Regions from separate parts of the Streptomyces sp. SS8 genome, predicted to be linked through region 1. Evidence: riboswitches for the same ligand, from Rfam matches in the RefSeq annotation. Region 1 holds a riboswitch; the other holds the start of a gene.
What was found. A riboswitch is a leader RNA that binds a small molecule or an ion and turns the genes downstream of it on or off. The one in region 1 is predicted to bind cyclic di-AMP.
Positions count from the first base shown of each region.

Region 1 (6,742 bases):
CGATGCCCTCGACCGGCTGCGGGCCGATCTGCGTATCGAGGGCCGGCACGACGAGGACGAACCCGAGCGCTTCCTGACCCACCTGGGGGAGGGGGCGACCGCCATGCTCTTCCGCTGTACCGTCTGCGGCACCCACCTCGCCTACGCGGACGCTCCCTGAGGACCGTCTGCCTCGGCGATTGTCCTGTGCCGCCGGGCATTGGCCCTCGTGCCGGGACCGGTGGCCGTGAGTTCCACGCCGTCGGGCGGTGGCGCGGAGGCCGGGCGTCGCAGACGCCGGACTCCCGTGCGGTTAGCGTGCCTTCGCATGACCCATACCGAGATCGAGATCACCGCGGAGCCGGTCCGGGACCTGCTGCGCGACCAGCACCCCGATCTGGCCGACCGCCCGCTGAAGCTCGGCGCGCGTGGTTGGGACAACCGGCTGTGGCGGCTCGGCGACGACCTCGCCGTACGGCTGCCCTGGGCGACGAGGTCCGCGGACGAGCTGCTGCGCAAGGAGTACGCGTGGCTGCCCGCACTCGCCCCGAGCCTGCCGCTGCCGGTCCCCGTACCCGCACCGCCTGGGTGAGCCCTCCGAGCGGTTTCCGCGGCCCTGGACCGTCACCACCTGGGTGCCGGGCGAGCCCGTCGACCGGGCGCCCGTCACGCGCGCCGCGGAGGCGGCCGACGCCCTGGCCGCCTTCCTCACCGCCCTCCATCGGCCCGCTCCCGCCGGGGCTCCAGCCGGTCGCTACCACGGGGGACCACTGGCGGACCGTACCGAGGGATTCGCCGGGCAGCTCGACGCGGCCACGGAGGCGGGACTGGTGCCCGGCCCGGACGCCGTCCGCGCAGTCTGGGAGGACGCCGCCGCCGACCGCTTCCATGCCGCATATCGGCCGGCCCCGGACGCGGCCACCCCGCGCCGCGCCCGCGGCTGGGCGGTTTCGAAGGCCCTCACCCGCCTTCTCGTCGGGGACGCCGGCGTCCACGGCCGCCCCGGCGGCAAGCCCACCTGGGGCCCGCCCGGCCGCGCCGCACTCGGGCACCTGACCGCAACGGCCCACCGCTGACCACGCCTCGACCTCTCGGTCCCCCGGTGAAGAGGGGCGCGCATGCTTCGCCGTTCGGCGGGGGGCGGGTGAATCCGGTGGGCGACGGGTGCGGCGCCGCGCGCTTGTTCGCGGGGTGCCGCGGAGGGCCGGGGGTGACCCCGAAGCCGTCGGGGAGTGTTCCGGTCGTGCGGTGAAGGCGGGTGGGAATCCGGGGAATCAGCCTCCTTGCACACTCCTGGGCCTTAAAGCTGCTTGGTCTGGAAAAGGTTGATGTAAAGGACCCTCTTTCCGGCCGTGTGACCGGAGTCACAGTTTCGATTGCCCTGCTTGCCCTTCGAGGGAAGATCCAGTTCCCCTGTCTCCCGGATTCTCCGTGTCACCCGGAGATTTGACTTGTGCTCGACTGTCCCGGGGCGTCGTGATCCGGCCGAGATCCTGTGCGGACCGTGTTCATGATTCACGACTCGGTGACAGCGCGAAGGGCCTTGCTCTTCCAGCGCCTTGTCTCTGTGAATTGGTTGTGTTTATGTGTCCTGGCCTCCGCCGCATCGCGGAGGTTCCACCGCCGGGACGCCGAGTCCTGCCGCCCGGCCGGTGGAGGGAGCGCAGCCGACCATGGCAGGAGCGGGGAAACCGAGTTAAGTGCCGCGACCGCGATTTTTCCGCGATCCGGCTTGGGGTGAAGCCTTTCCCGAAGTGCCCTCGAGCACCCGGGAAGGCCGGGCAACTCCAGCCCGAATCCGACAGCTAACCTCGTAGGCGTGGGAGAGGACTCACACCCATGTCTCGTGGTCGCCACCGTCGTCCGAGCAAGTCTTTGATTTCCCGTCAGTTCTCCCGGATTTCCCTGGTCGCCGCGGCCGGTGGTGCGGGAATCGCGGCGCCGATGGTCGCGGCCGGCAGTGCGAACGCGGCTTCCGCCGAGGTGTGGGAGAAGGTCGCCGAGTGCGAGAGCAGCGACAACTGGTCCATCAACACCGGCAACGGCTACTACGGCGGTCTGCAGTTCTCGCAGTCCAGCTGGGAGGCGGCCGGCGGCACCGAGTACGCGCCGCGCGCCGACCTGGCCACCAAGCAGGAGCAGATCACCGCCGGTGAGAAGCTGCTCGAACTCCAGGGACCGGGAGCCTGGCCCACCTGCGGACCGGCGGCCGGGCTCACCCGGGACTCCGGCGCGCCCGACAGCGCCCCCGCCACCCAGACGGGCGGCGAGTCCGAAGTGAAGGCGGGAGCGAAGGCCGGGGCCGAGCGCAAGCCCGCCGCCGGCTCCCACACAGTCGCCCCCGGCGACACCCTCCACCGGATCGCCACCGCCCACGGTGTGGAGGGTGGCTGGCAGACGGTCTACGACGCCAACCGCGAGACCGTCGGTGACAACCCGCACCTGATCCTCCCCGGCCAGGAGCTGAGACTGGCCGCCCGGTCCTCCGGCGCAGAGCAGGAGCGCGCCCCGCAGCGCGCCGACCGCACCCAGGCCCGCCCGACCGCGGAGAAGACCGCGCCCCAGGCCTCGCCGAAGGCCTACGCGGACAACCTCGACGGCTGGATCCGCGAGGCCCTGGACATCATGCGGGCCAACGGCATCCCCGGCACCTACGAGGGCATCCACCGCAACATCATCCGCGAGTCCGGCGGCAACCCGAACGCGGTCAACAACTGGGACATCAACGCCCAGCGCGGCACCCCCTCGATCGGCCTGCTCCAGGTCATCAAGCCGACCTTCGACGCCTACCACGTCCCGGGCACGGCGAACAGCCAGTACGACCCGGTCGCCAACATCGTCGCCGCCTGCAACTACGCGGCAGACCGCTACGGCTCGATCGACAACGTCAACGGGCCCTACTGAGCCGACCGGGACTGCGGGCCCCGTGGCCCCGCCCCCCACCCTGCCCCTTGTGGTGGCGCGCTCGCGCCACCACAAGGGGCAGGGCACTTTCGGGGGAAGGCCCTCCACGGGATATCTTGATGTCGAGCAATGTTGCAGACGTGGAGCGGAGCACCCGGTGACTGACTCGACCATCATCTACACACAGACCGACGAGGCCCCGGCCCTGGCGACGTACTCTTTCCTGCCGGTGGTCAGGGCCTACGCCGCCAAGGCGGGCGTCGCCGTGGAGAGCCGTGACATCTCCCTGGCGGGGCGGATCATCGCGGTCTTCCCCGAGTACCTCAAGGAGGAGCAGCGCATCGGTGACGCGCTCGCCGAGCTCGGCGAGCTGGCCAAGACCCCCCAGGCCAACATCATCAAGCTGCCGAACATCTCGGCCTCCATCCCGCAGCTCAAGGCCGCGATCGCCGAACTCCAGGAGAAGGGCTACGCGCTCCCGGACTACCCCGACGACCCCAAGACCGACGAGGAGCGGGAGATCCGCGCCCGCTACGACAAGGTCAAGGGCAGCGCCGTCAACCCGGTGCTGCGCGAGGGCAACTCCGACCGCCGCGCCCCCGCCTCGGTGAAGAACTACGCCAAGACCCACCCGCACCGCATGGGCGCCTGGACCGCGGAGTCCAGGACCAACGTGGCGACCATGGGCGTGGACGACTTCCGCTCCACCGAGAAGTCCGCGGTCCTCGCCAAGGACGACGCCCTCCGCATCGAGCTGGTGGGCGACGACGGCTCCACCACCGTGCTGCGCGAGTCCGTGCCCGTGCTCGCCGGCGAGGTCGTGGACGCGGCCGTCATGCGGGTGGCCGCGCTGCGCGAGTTCCTGAAGGAGCAGGTCGCCCGCGCCAAGGCCGAGGGCGTGCTGTTCTCGGTCCACCTGAAGGCCACCATGATGAAGGTCTCCGACCCGATCATCTTCGGTCACGTGGTGCGCGCCTTCTTCCCGAAGACCTTCGCCGAGTACGGTCAGACCCTCGCCGCCGCCGGCCTCACCCCGAACGACGGCCTCGGCGGCATCCTCAAGGGCCTGGAGTCGCTGCCCGAGGGCGCGAAGATCAAGGAGTCCTTCGAGGCCGAGCTGGCCGAGGGCCCGGAGCTGGCCATGGTCGACTCCGACCGCGGCATCACCAACCTGCACGTCCCCAGCGACGTCATCGTCGACGCCTCCATGCCGGCCATGATCCGCACCTCCGGCCACATGTGGGGCCCCGACGGACAGGAGCACGACACCCTCGCGGTCCTGCCCGACAGCTCCTACTCCGGCGTCTACCAGGCCGTCATCGACGACTGCCGGGCCAACGGCGCCTTCGACCCGGCCACCATGGGCTCGGTGCCCAACGTCGGCCTGATGGCGCAGAAGGCCGAGGAGTACGGCAGTCACGACAAGACCTTCGAGATCCCGGCCACCGGCACCGTCCGGGTCACCGACGGCGACGGCAACGTCGTGCTGGAGCAGACGGTCGGCGCCGGCGACATCTTCCGCATGTGCCAGACCAAGGACGCCCCGATCAGGGACTGGGTCAAGCTGGCCGTCACCCGCGCCCGCGCCACCGGCGCCCCGGCGGTGTTCTGGCTGGACGAGACCCGCGCCCACGACGCCAGGCTGATCGAGAAGGTCCGCACCTACCTGGCCGAGCACGACACCGAGGGCCTGCGGATCGAGATCATGGCGCCGGTGGAGGCCACGAAGTTCTCCCTGGAGCGCATCCGCCGGGGCGAGGACACCATCTCGGTCACCGGCAACGTGCTGCGCGACTACCTCACCGACCTGTTCCCGATCCTCGAGCTGGGCACGAGCGCCAAGATGCTCTCCGTCGTCCCGCTGATGAACGGCGGCGGCCTGTTCGAGACCGGCGCCGGCGGCTCCGCGCCCAAGCACGTCCAGCAGCTGGTCAAGGAGAACTACCTGCGCTGGGACAGCCTGGGCGAGTTCCTGGCCCTGGCGGTCAGCTTCGAGCACCTGGCCCAGACCACGGGCAACGCCAAGGCCCAGGTGCTGGCCGACACCCTCGACCGGGCCACGGCCACCTTCCTCAACGAGGACAAGTCGCCCACCCGCCGTATCGGCGGCATCGACAACCGCGGCAGCCACTTCTACCTGGCGCTGTACTGGGCCCAGGAGCTGGCGAAGCAGACCGACGACGCCGAGCTCGCGCAGGCCTTCGGCCCGCTGGCGCGGGAGCTGGACGAGCAGGAGCGGACGATCGTCGGCGAGCTGGCCGCCGTCCAGGGCTCCCCGGCCGACATCGGCGGCTACTACCGCCCCGACGACGCCAAGGCCTCGGCCGTCATGCGCCCGTCGCAGACCCTCAACCGGGCGCTGGCGAGCCTGTCCTGACACGGCGGGCACGGAGGCGCTCCTCCGCCCCCTGCGCCTTCCGCGCCCGTCCCGTGACGCCGCCGCCCCGGCCGGACTCCTCGTCCGGCCGGGGCGGCTTTCGGGTACCGGGTCAGCGGTAGGTGAGCAGCGCGCGCCGCTCCCCGGCGAAGTGCGCGTGGTCGTTGAAGGCCAGCAGGCTGATGCCGGAGGAGCCCGCGACGAGGGTGGTGATCGCGGCGTTGACGGTGACCCGGTTCAGCGCCACGATCCCGGCCGGCGGGGCGGACAGCAGCCCCCCGCACAGGGCCGCCAGCACTCCGCCGGAGGTGACCACCACCGCGTCGCGCCCGGGCCGCAGTCCTTCGGTCAGCCCTCGCAGCGCATCGGCCGCGCCGGAGGCGAACCGCTGCCAGCCGCCCCCGCCCGTGTCCGCCATCCACGCGGTAAGGGCCCGGTCGAGGGCCGCCTGGACACCGCGTGAGCCGTAGGAGGCGTCGGCGGACGTGCCGGCGGGGGTGTCCTGGGGCGCGGCGCCGCCGTAGCGCTCGACGAGATCGATGTGGTCGTACTCGTTCCACCGCGCATCGGTGCGCGGCGTCCCGGACAGCCCGGCGGTTCTCGCGATGATCTCCGCGGTGTCGCGCTGCCGGGCCAGGGTGCCGCAGACCACGACCGGGTCGCGCGGCGCACGCCGGGCCAGCTCGGCGCCGGCGACCTCCGCCTGTCTGCGTCCGAGGTCCGACAGCACGTCGTACCCCTCGGCCGTGTCGGCGCCGAACGTGGCCTGGCCGTGGCGGACCAGATGGATGACCGGCATCGCTGCCCTCCTGTCGTCGATGTGCTGTCGGGGCTTTCCGGTCCGGCGGTCCGGCGCTGCCGCCGTTTTGCCCGGGGAGGGCGGGCGGAACCGGGGCCCGGTCCGGGAGGCGGGGGCGGGGAGCGGCTTTCCTCAGCTCATCCTGGCCACGACGCCCAGGGGCAGCAGGCGCATGGCGAAGCCCATGGGCACCCAGGGCCAGGCGGGCACCTTCGCCTGGGCGCGCTCGGCCTCGATGGCCCTGACCATGGCGCGCACCCCCTTCTCGGTGGAGACCATCAGCGGTGTCCGGCCGGCCGATCCGCTCATCTCGGAGGCGATGTAGCCGGGGAAGAGGGTGGTGACCCTGATCGAGGTGCGCAGCAGCTCGGCGCGGATGCCCTCGGCGAGGGCCGCGACGCCGGCCTTGCTGGCCGCGTACGTGGTGAGGTTGCGGGGCAGGCCGCGCATGGCGCTCATGGAGGAGACGACGACCAGATGGCCGGCCCCCTGGTCGCGGAAGACCTCCACGGCGGCCTCGCACTGGGCGAGGGCGGCGGTGAAGTTGGTCCGCGCGGTCTGGAGGTTGGCGTCGAAGCGGCCGGTGCCGATCGGCTGGCCCTTGCCCAGCCCGGCGTTGACCACGACCCGGTCCAGCGAGCCCAGATCGGCGCGGAAGGCGCGGAAGACCTCGAAGACGGCGC
Region 1 is NZ_JBSVCZ010000004.1:156,198-162,939, forward strand. It holds gene ACW69E_RS06030 (CbrC family protein) at 1-160, shown strand, start outside; partial or broken gene ACW69E_RS06035 (phosphotransferase) at 308-1,055, shown strand; cyclic di-AMP (ydaO/yuaA leader) riboswitch at 1,635-1,812, shown strand; gene ACW69E_RS06040 (transglycosylase family protein) at 1,924-2,883, shown strand; gene ACW69E_RS06045 (NADP-dependent isocitrate dehydrogenase) at 3,041-5,260, shown strand; gene ACW69E_RS06050 (histidine phosphatase family protein) at 5,373-6,059, opposite strand; gene ACW69E_RS06055 (SDR family oxidoreductase) at 6,192-6,742, opposite strand, start outside.

Region 2 (6,742 bases), on a different contig from region 1:
ATCTTCGCCTCGGCGAGCGAGCGCACCGATTCCCGGAGCATGTCGTGCTCCTCCGACGGACGGTAGAGGTCGAAGTCGGTCGATCCCGCCACGGTGTCTCACTCCCTGGGTGCGCTGCTGCTAACTACCGTTAAGTAACACAATTCTAGTGGCCCACCGTCGCCGCGGATACATGAGTTTGCCGACACCGCCCCGCACCGGCCCCCCGCGCACCGGGCCGCTCCGGCTCCCGCACTCCCCCCGCCCGCCCCGGTGGCGGCCGGATATGCTCGCGGGCAGCATTTCGCCCGTACACCAGGAGCAGTCCATGGCCCTCAGGATCACCGTGATCGGCACCGGCTACCTCGGCGCGACGCACGCCGCCGCCATGGCCGAGCTGGGCTTCGAGGTGCTGGGTCTGGACGTGGTGCCGGAGAAGATCGAGACCCTCTCCTCCGGGCGGGTGCCGTTCTACGAGCCCGGGCTGGAGGAGCTGCTGCGCCGCCATGTCGCCGGGGTGGAGGGCTCGACCGGGCGGCTGCGCTTCACCACCTCCTGGGAGGAGGTGGGCGCGTTCGGGGACGTCCACTTCGTCTGTGTGAACACCCCCCAGAAGCAGGGCGAGTACGCGTGCGACATGTCCTATGTGGACGGCGCGGTGGACTCCCTGGCCCCGCATCTGACGCGGCCCGCCCTGGTGGTGGGCAAGTCCACGGTGCCGGTGGGCAGCGCGGACCGGCTGGCACGGCGGCTGGCCGAGCTGGCCCCGGCCGGCGACGCGGCGGAGCTGGCGTGGAACCCGGAGTTCCTGCGCGAGGGCTTCGCCGTGGAGGACACCCTGCGCCCGGACCGCATCGTGGTGGGGGTGCGCTCGGCGCGCGCGGAGGAACTGCTGCGCGAGGTGTACGCCAGGCCGGTGGCCGAGGGCTCGCCGTTCGTCGTCGCCGACTTCCCGACGGCGGAACTGGTGAAGACCGCCGCGAACTCCTTCCTGGCGACCAAGATCTCGTTCATCAACGCCATGGCCGAGGTCTGCGAGGCGGCCGGCGGCGACGTGGTGAAGCTGGCGGAGGCCATCGGGTACGACGACCGGATCGGGGGTAAGTTCCTGCGCGCCGGGATCGGCTTCGGCGGCGGCTGCCTGCCCAAGGACATCCGCGCGTTCATGGCGCGGGCGGGCGAGCTGGGCGCGGACCAGGCGCTGACGTTCCTGCGCGAGGTGGACTCGATCAACATGCGCCGCCGCTCCCACATGGTGGAGCTGGCCCGCGAGACGGTGGGCGGCGCGTTCCTGGGGCAGCGCGTGGCGGTGCTGGGCGCGACCTTCAAGCCGGACTCCGACGACGTGCGGGACTCGCCGGCGCTGAACGTCGCCGGCCAGATCCATCTGCAGGGCGGGCAGGTGACGGTCTACGACCCCAAGGGGATGGAGAACGCCCGGCGGGTCTTCCCCACCCTCGGCTACGCCGGCAGCGCGCCGGAAGCGGTGCGCGGGGCGGACGTGGTGCTGCATCTGACGGAGTGGCGCGAGTTCCGGGAGCTCGACCCGGAGGCGCTGGGGCAGTCCGTGGCGCACAAGCGCATCCTGGACGGCCGCAACACCCTCGATCCGGCCCTGTGGCGCAAGGCGGGCTGGTCCTTCCGCGCGCTGGGCCGACCGACGGCGTAGGGCCGCTCCCCGCCCGCGGGCTTACGCCGGCGGGCCTGCCGGGCCCTCGCGGGGCGGCTCGGCCGCGGAACGACGCCGCGCGCGGTACGTCCGCGTCTTCGCCCGGCCGCCGCGGCGGGCCTTGGTGCGCCGGCGCACCAAGGCCCGCCGGGCTCCTGTCGTAGTACGCCCGCCCAGCGGCGGTCGTGCGCCTCGCGCGCCTCCAGGCGTGGCCGGTTCCGTCGGCCACCGCGGTGCGCGTTCCCGGATCAGGTCGTCAACAGGCGGCAGGCCGGGTAGCAGAGGCAGTGATCCACGACACAGGAGGGAAGGGCACCATGGCCATCACCACGCTGCGGGACGTTCTCGTACTGGACTGCCCCGAGCCGGGGAAGCTCGCCGACTTCTACGCACGGCTGCTGGGCGGGAAGACCGAGGGCGAGGGCAGGTGGGTGGAGGTGACGTTCGACTCGGGCGCGTTGGAGGGCCGGAGGCTCGCCTTCCAGGAGGCGCGCGGCCATGTGCCGCCGCAGTGGCCGAGCGCCGAGCGGTCGCAGCAGTTCCACCTCGATTTCTACGTGCCTCGCGAGGAGTTGGACGCGGCCGAGCGGGAGGCGCTGGAACTGGGGGCCGAACTCCTCCAGGGTGACGGGGGCGAGCGCGACTTCCGCGTCTACCGCGACCCGGCCGGGCACCCCTTCTGCCTCTGCGTCGAGTGAGCCGGCCGCCCGTGGGAGCGTGCGGGGGCGGGGCGCGCCGGTGAACCGGGCGCGCGGGCGGAGGCGGGAAAAGAAGAGGCGGGCGGGGCGGGGGTGTGTGAACACCCCTGCCCCGCCCGCCTTCCGACCGGCTCCGGGCCCGGGTCCGGTCAGGAGGCCGGACCCGGGTGGACCGGGTCGGTGAGGGTCAGGACCCTCAGATGCTGACGCCGTTGGCGCGCAGGTAGGCCAGCGGGTTGATGTCCGAGCCGTAACCGGGGGCGGTACGGATCTCGAAGTGCAGGTGCGGGCCGGTGCTGTTGCCGGTGGAACCGACGGCGCCGATCTGCTGGCCGGTGCTGACCGACTGGCCGGCGCTGACCGACAGCGAGGACAGGTGGCCGTACTGGCTGTACCGGCCGTCCTCGTGGCGGATGACCACCTGGTTGCCGTAGGCACCGCCCCAGCCGGCGGAGACCACGGTGCCGTTGGTGACGGCCTTCACCGGGGTGCCGGAGGCGGCGGCGAAGTCCTCACCGGTGTGGCCGTTGGACCAGCGGGCGCCCGCGGCCTTGTAGGAGCCGGACGGGGCGGCGTTCACCGGGGCGGTGTAGCCGGTGACCGCACCGCGGTCGCTGCGGTCGGCACGCTCGGCCGACTGCTGCACGGCCTCGGCCTTCTCAGTCTTCTCGGGCTTCGGAGCGGCCTTCTCGGGCTTCGGAGCCGGCTTGGCCTCGGGCTTGGCCGCGGCCTTCTGCTGGGCGGCGGCGCCGCCCAGGGTGAGCTCCTGGCCCGGGAAGATCAGGTTCGGGTTGTCGCCGATGACCTGGCGGTTGTCCTCGTAGACGCGCTCCCAGCCGCCCTGGACGCCCTGGGCGTCGGCGATCTTGAAGAGGGTGTCGCCGCCGACGACCTCGTAGGAGGTGCCCTCGCCGGTGCCGTGGTCGTGGCTGTGGCCGTGGGCGCGCTCACCGCGGTCCGCGCGCTGCGGCGCGGCCTCGCTCTTCTCCTGCTTCGGCTCGGCCTCGGGCTTGCTCTCGGGCTTGGCCTCAGGCTTGGCCTCGGCCTTCGGAGCGGCGGCCGGGGCCTGCTCCTTCTGCTCGGTCGGGTTGCTCCGGCCGTCGGGGGAGACGGCCGGGGCGGGACCGCCCTTGGTCAGGCCGGCCTTGACCGAGCACACGGGCCAGGCGCCCGGGCCCTGCCCCGCCAGCACCTTCTCGGCGACGGCGATCTGCTGGTCCTTGGTGGCGAGGTCGGCACGCGGCGCGTACTCGGTGCCGCCGAAGGCGGCCCAGGTGCTCTGGGTGAACTGCAGGCCGCCGTAGAAGCCGTTGCCGGTGTTGATGGACCAGTTGCCCGTGCTCTCGCACTGGGCGACCTTGTCCCAGGTGTCGACGGAGGCGGCGCTGGCCCCGCCGGCGGTCACCAGGGGAAGGGCCATGCCGGCGCCGCCCACGGAGATGGCCAGCGACAGACGGGTGAGGCGGCTGTTGCGCATACGACGGTGACGTCCGCGTGCGGACATAGGTGTGCTCCTTCTCCTACGCCTGCGAGGTGAGCTGTCGGGTTCGGGCTGGAGTTGCCCGGCCATGTGCGCCGCGGTGCGTGCCGCGGCATGGCTTCACCCCAAGCCGTCCCGTACGGGCCTCGCGGCCCGGGACGGCGACTTACCTTGGGTCCCCCGCTCCTGCCATCGGGTGGTGTGGATGGTCCAGCCCGCCGCCGTTGACAGGATTCGGCGTTCGACAGCGGGCCGCCGCACATTCGTACGGCACGGCCAGAACGGTAGACACATCGTTTCCGCCGATACAAGCCGATGAATCACAGGACGCCCGTTTCGAAGGCTTTGACGATCATCCGATCATCACCGTCCGCTGTGTTCACCTCTCGAAGAGTGGCGGGATCCATCCCTGACGCGGCGTCACTTTCCTCCACTGCCAGGACGGATAACGCGAAAGGCCCTCCTCCGGCACGCAGAGCGACGCACCGGGGAGGGCCGGCTCGTGAGTTGAATCACGAAGGGGCCGGGGAGCTACCCGTCGAGCTGTCCGATGGTGGCGATGGACGGGCCGCGCCTGGTCCGCTCGTGACGGGCGACCGCCTCCGCGTCGCGCAGCACGCGCACCGCGTTCTTCCAGGTGAGCTTGGCGAGGTCGGCCTCGGACCAGCGGCGGTCCAGCAACTCGGCCACCAGATGCGGGTATCCGGACACATCGCTCAGATCGGACGGGGTGAAGGCCGTGCCGTCGAAGTCGCCGCCGATGCCGATGTGGTCGATGCCCGCGACCTCGCGCATGTGGTCCAGGTGGTCGGCGACCGTCGCCGCCGTGGCGACCGGGCGCGGGTTGGCCTCCTCGTAGGCGCGCTGGACCGCCAGGCCCCTCTCGGTTCCGTCCAGGGGGTGGAGGCCGTGGGCGCGCATGTTCTCGTCGGCGGCCTCGGTCCAGGCGACGGCGGCGGGCAGCACGAACTTCGGCACGAATGTGGCCATCGCCACACCGCCGTTGACCGGAAGCCGCTCCAGCACGTCGTCGGGGATGTTGCGCGGGTGGTCGCACACCGCGCGGGCCGAGGAGTGCGAGAAGACCACCGGCGCCGTCGTCACGCGCAGGGCGTCGCGCATGGTGGCGGGCGCCACATGGGAGAGGTCGACCAGCATCCCCAGCCGGTTCATCTCCCGCACGACCTCCTCGCCGAAGCGGGTCAGGCCGTCGTGGCGGGGTGCGTCGGTGGCCGAGTCCGCCCAGTCGATGGTGTCGTTGTGGGTGAGCGTCATGTAGCGCACGCCCAGCCGGTACAGGGCGCGCAGTGTGGCCAGGGAGTTGTTGATGGAGTGGCCGCCCTCGGCGCCCATCAGGGAGGCGATGCGGCCCTCGGCGCGGGCCGCCTCCATGTCGTCGGCGGTGAGGGCGAGCCTGAGGTCGGCCGGGTGGCGGTCGGCCAGCCGCCGCACCACGTCGATCTGCTCCAGGCAGGCGCTGACGGCGGCGTCGCCCGTCAGGTCGGTGCGCACGTAGACCGACCAGAACTGCGCGCCCACCCCGCCCGCGCGCAGCCGCGGGATGTCGGTGTGCAGATGGGCCGACTGGTCGCCGGCGATGTCGCGCCGGTCGAGGTCGTAGGCCACCTGCTCGCGCAGCGCCCAGGGCAGGTCGTTGTGGCCGTCGGCGACGGGGTGGGCCTCCAGCAGCGCCCTGGCCCGGGCCAGCAGCTCGGCGGAGTGACCCATCTCACCTGCCCCCGAAGCCGAACCCGGCGCCACCCGCGGCGACCTTGCTCCGCAGCCGCCGGCCCTTCTCCCGCGCCTGGTCCTTCAGCTCCGCCTGGAACCGCTCCATGCGCTCGCGCAGCTCCCCGTCGTGGGCCGCCAGGAGGCGGACCGCCAGCAGGCCCGCGTTGCGCGCGCCGCCGACCGAGACCGTGGCGACCGGGACCCCGGCGGGCATCTGGACGATGGACAGCAGGGAGTCCATGCCGTCCAGGTGCCGCAGCGGCACGGGGACGCCGATCACCGGCAGCGGGGTGACGGAGGCGAGCATGCCCGGAAGGTGGGCCGCTCCCCCGGCGCCCGCGATGACCGCCTTCAGCCCGCGTCCGGCCGCCTCGTCGCCGTAGGCGATCATCTCGTGCGGCATGCGGTGGGCGGAGACGACGTCGACCTCGTAGGGGACCTCGAACTCGTCCAGGGCCTCGGCCGCGGCCTCCATGACGGGCCAGTCCGAGTCGGATCCCATGACGATCCCCACGAGGGGGGCGGGGGCGGGGCTGGGGGCGTTGCTCATTCGGTGATGGTCCCTCGCAGATAGGCGGCGGCGTGGGCGGCGCGCTCGCGTACGTCCGCCAGGTCGTCGCCGTAGGTGTTGACGTGGCCGACCTTGCGGCCGGGCTTCACGTCCTTGCCGTACATGTGGATCTTCAGCCGCGGGTCGCGGGCCATGCAGTGCGGGTAGCCCTGGTACATGTCGGGGTAGTCACCGCCGAGCACGTTGGCCATCACCGTCCACGGCGCGCGGGGGCGCGGGTCGCCCAGCGGCAGGTCGAGCACGGCCCGCAGGTGGTTGGCGAACTGGGAGGTGACCGCGCCGTCCTGGGTCCAGTGGCCGCTGTTGTGGGGGCGCATGGCCAGTTCGTTGACCAGGACGCGGCCGTCGCGGGTCTCGAACAGCTCCACCGCCAGGTGCCCGATCACGCCCAGCTCCCGCGCGATCGTCAGCGCCATCTCCTGGGCGTGGGCGGACAGCTCCGGCGACAGGCCGGGGGCCGGGGCGATCACCGTGTCGCACACGCCGTCCACCTGGATCGACTCCACCACCGGGTAGGCCACGGCCTGGCCGTGCGGGGAGCGCACCACGTTGGCCGCCAGCTCGCGGGCGTAGTCCACCCTCTCCTCGGCCAGCACCGGCACGCCCGCCCGGAA
Region 2 is NZ_JBSVCZ010000011.1:37,297-44,038, forward strand. It holds gene ACW69E_RS12960 (acyl-CoA dehydrogenase) at 1-92, opposite strand, end outside; gene ACW69E_RS12965 (UDP-glucose dehydrogenase family protein) at 308-1,648, shown strand; gene ACW69E_RS12970 (VOC family protein) at 1,966-2,346, shown strand; gene ACW69E_RS12975 (transglycosylase family protein) at 2,543-3,850, opposite strand; cyclic di-AMP (ydaO/yuaA leader) riboswitch at 3,855-4,073, opposite strand; gene ACW69E_RS12980 (dipeptidase) at 4,358-5,554, opposite strand; gene purE (5-(carboxyamino)imidazole ribonucleotide mutase) at 5,556-6,107, opposite strand; gene ACW69E_RS12990 (5-(carboxyamino)imidazole ribonucleotide synthase) at 6,104-6,742, opposite strand, start outside.
Region 2: another riboswitch for cyclic di-AMP. It lies ahead of ACW69E_RS12975 (transglycosylase family protein); the one in region 1 lies ahead of ACW69E_RS06040 (transglycosylase family protein).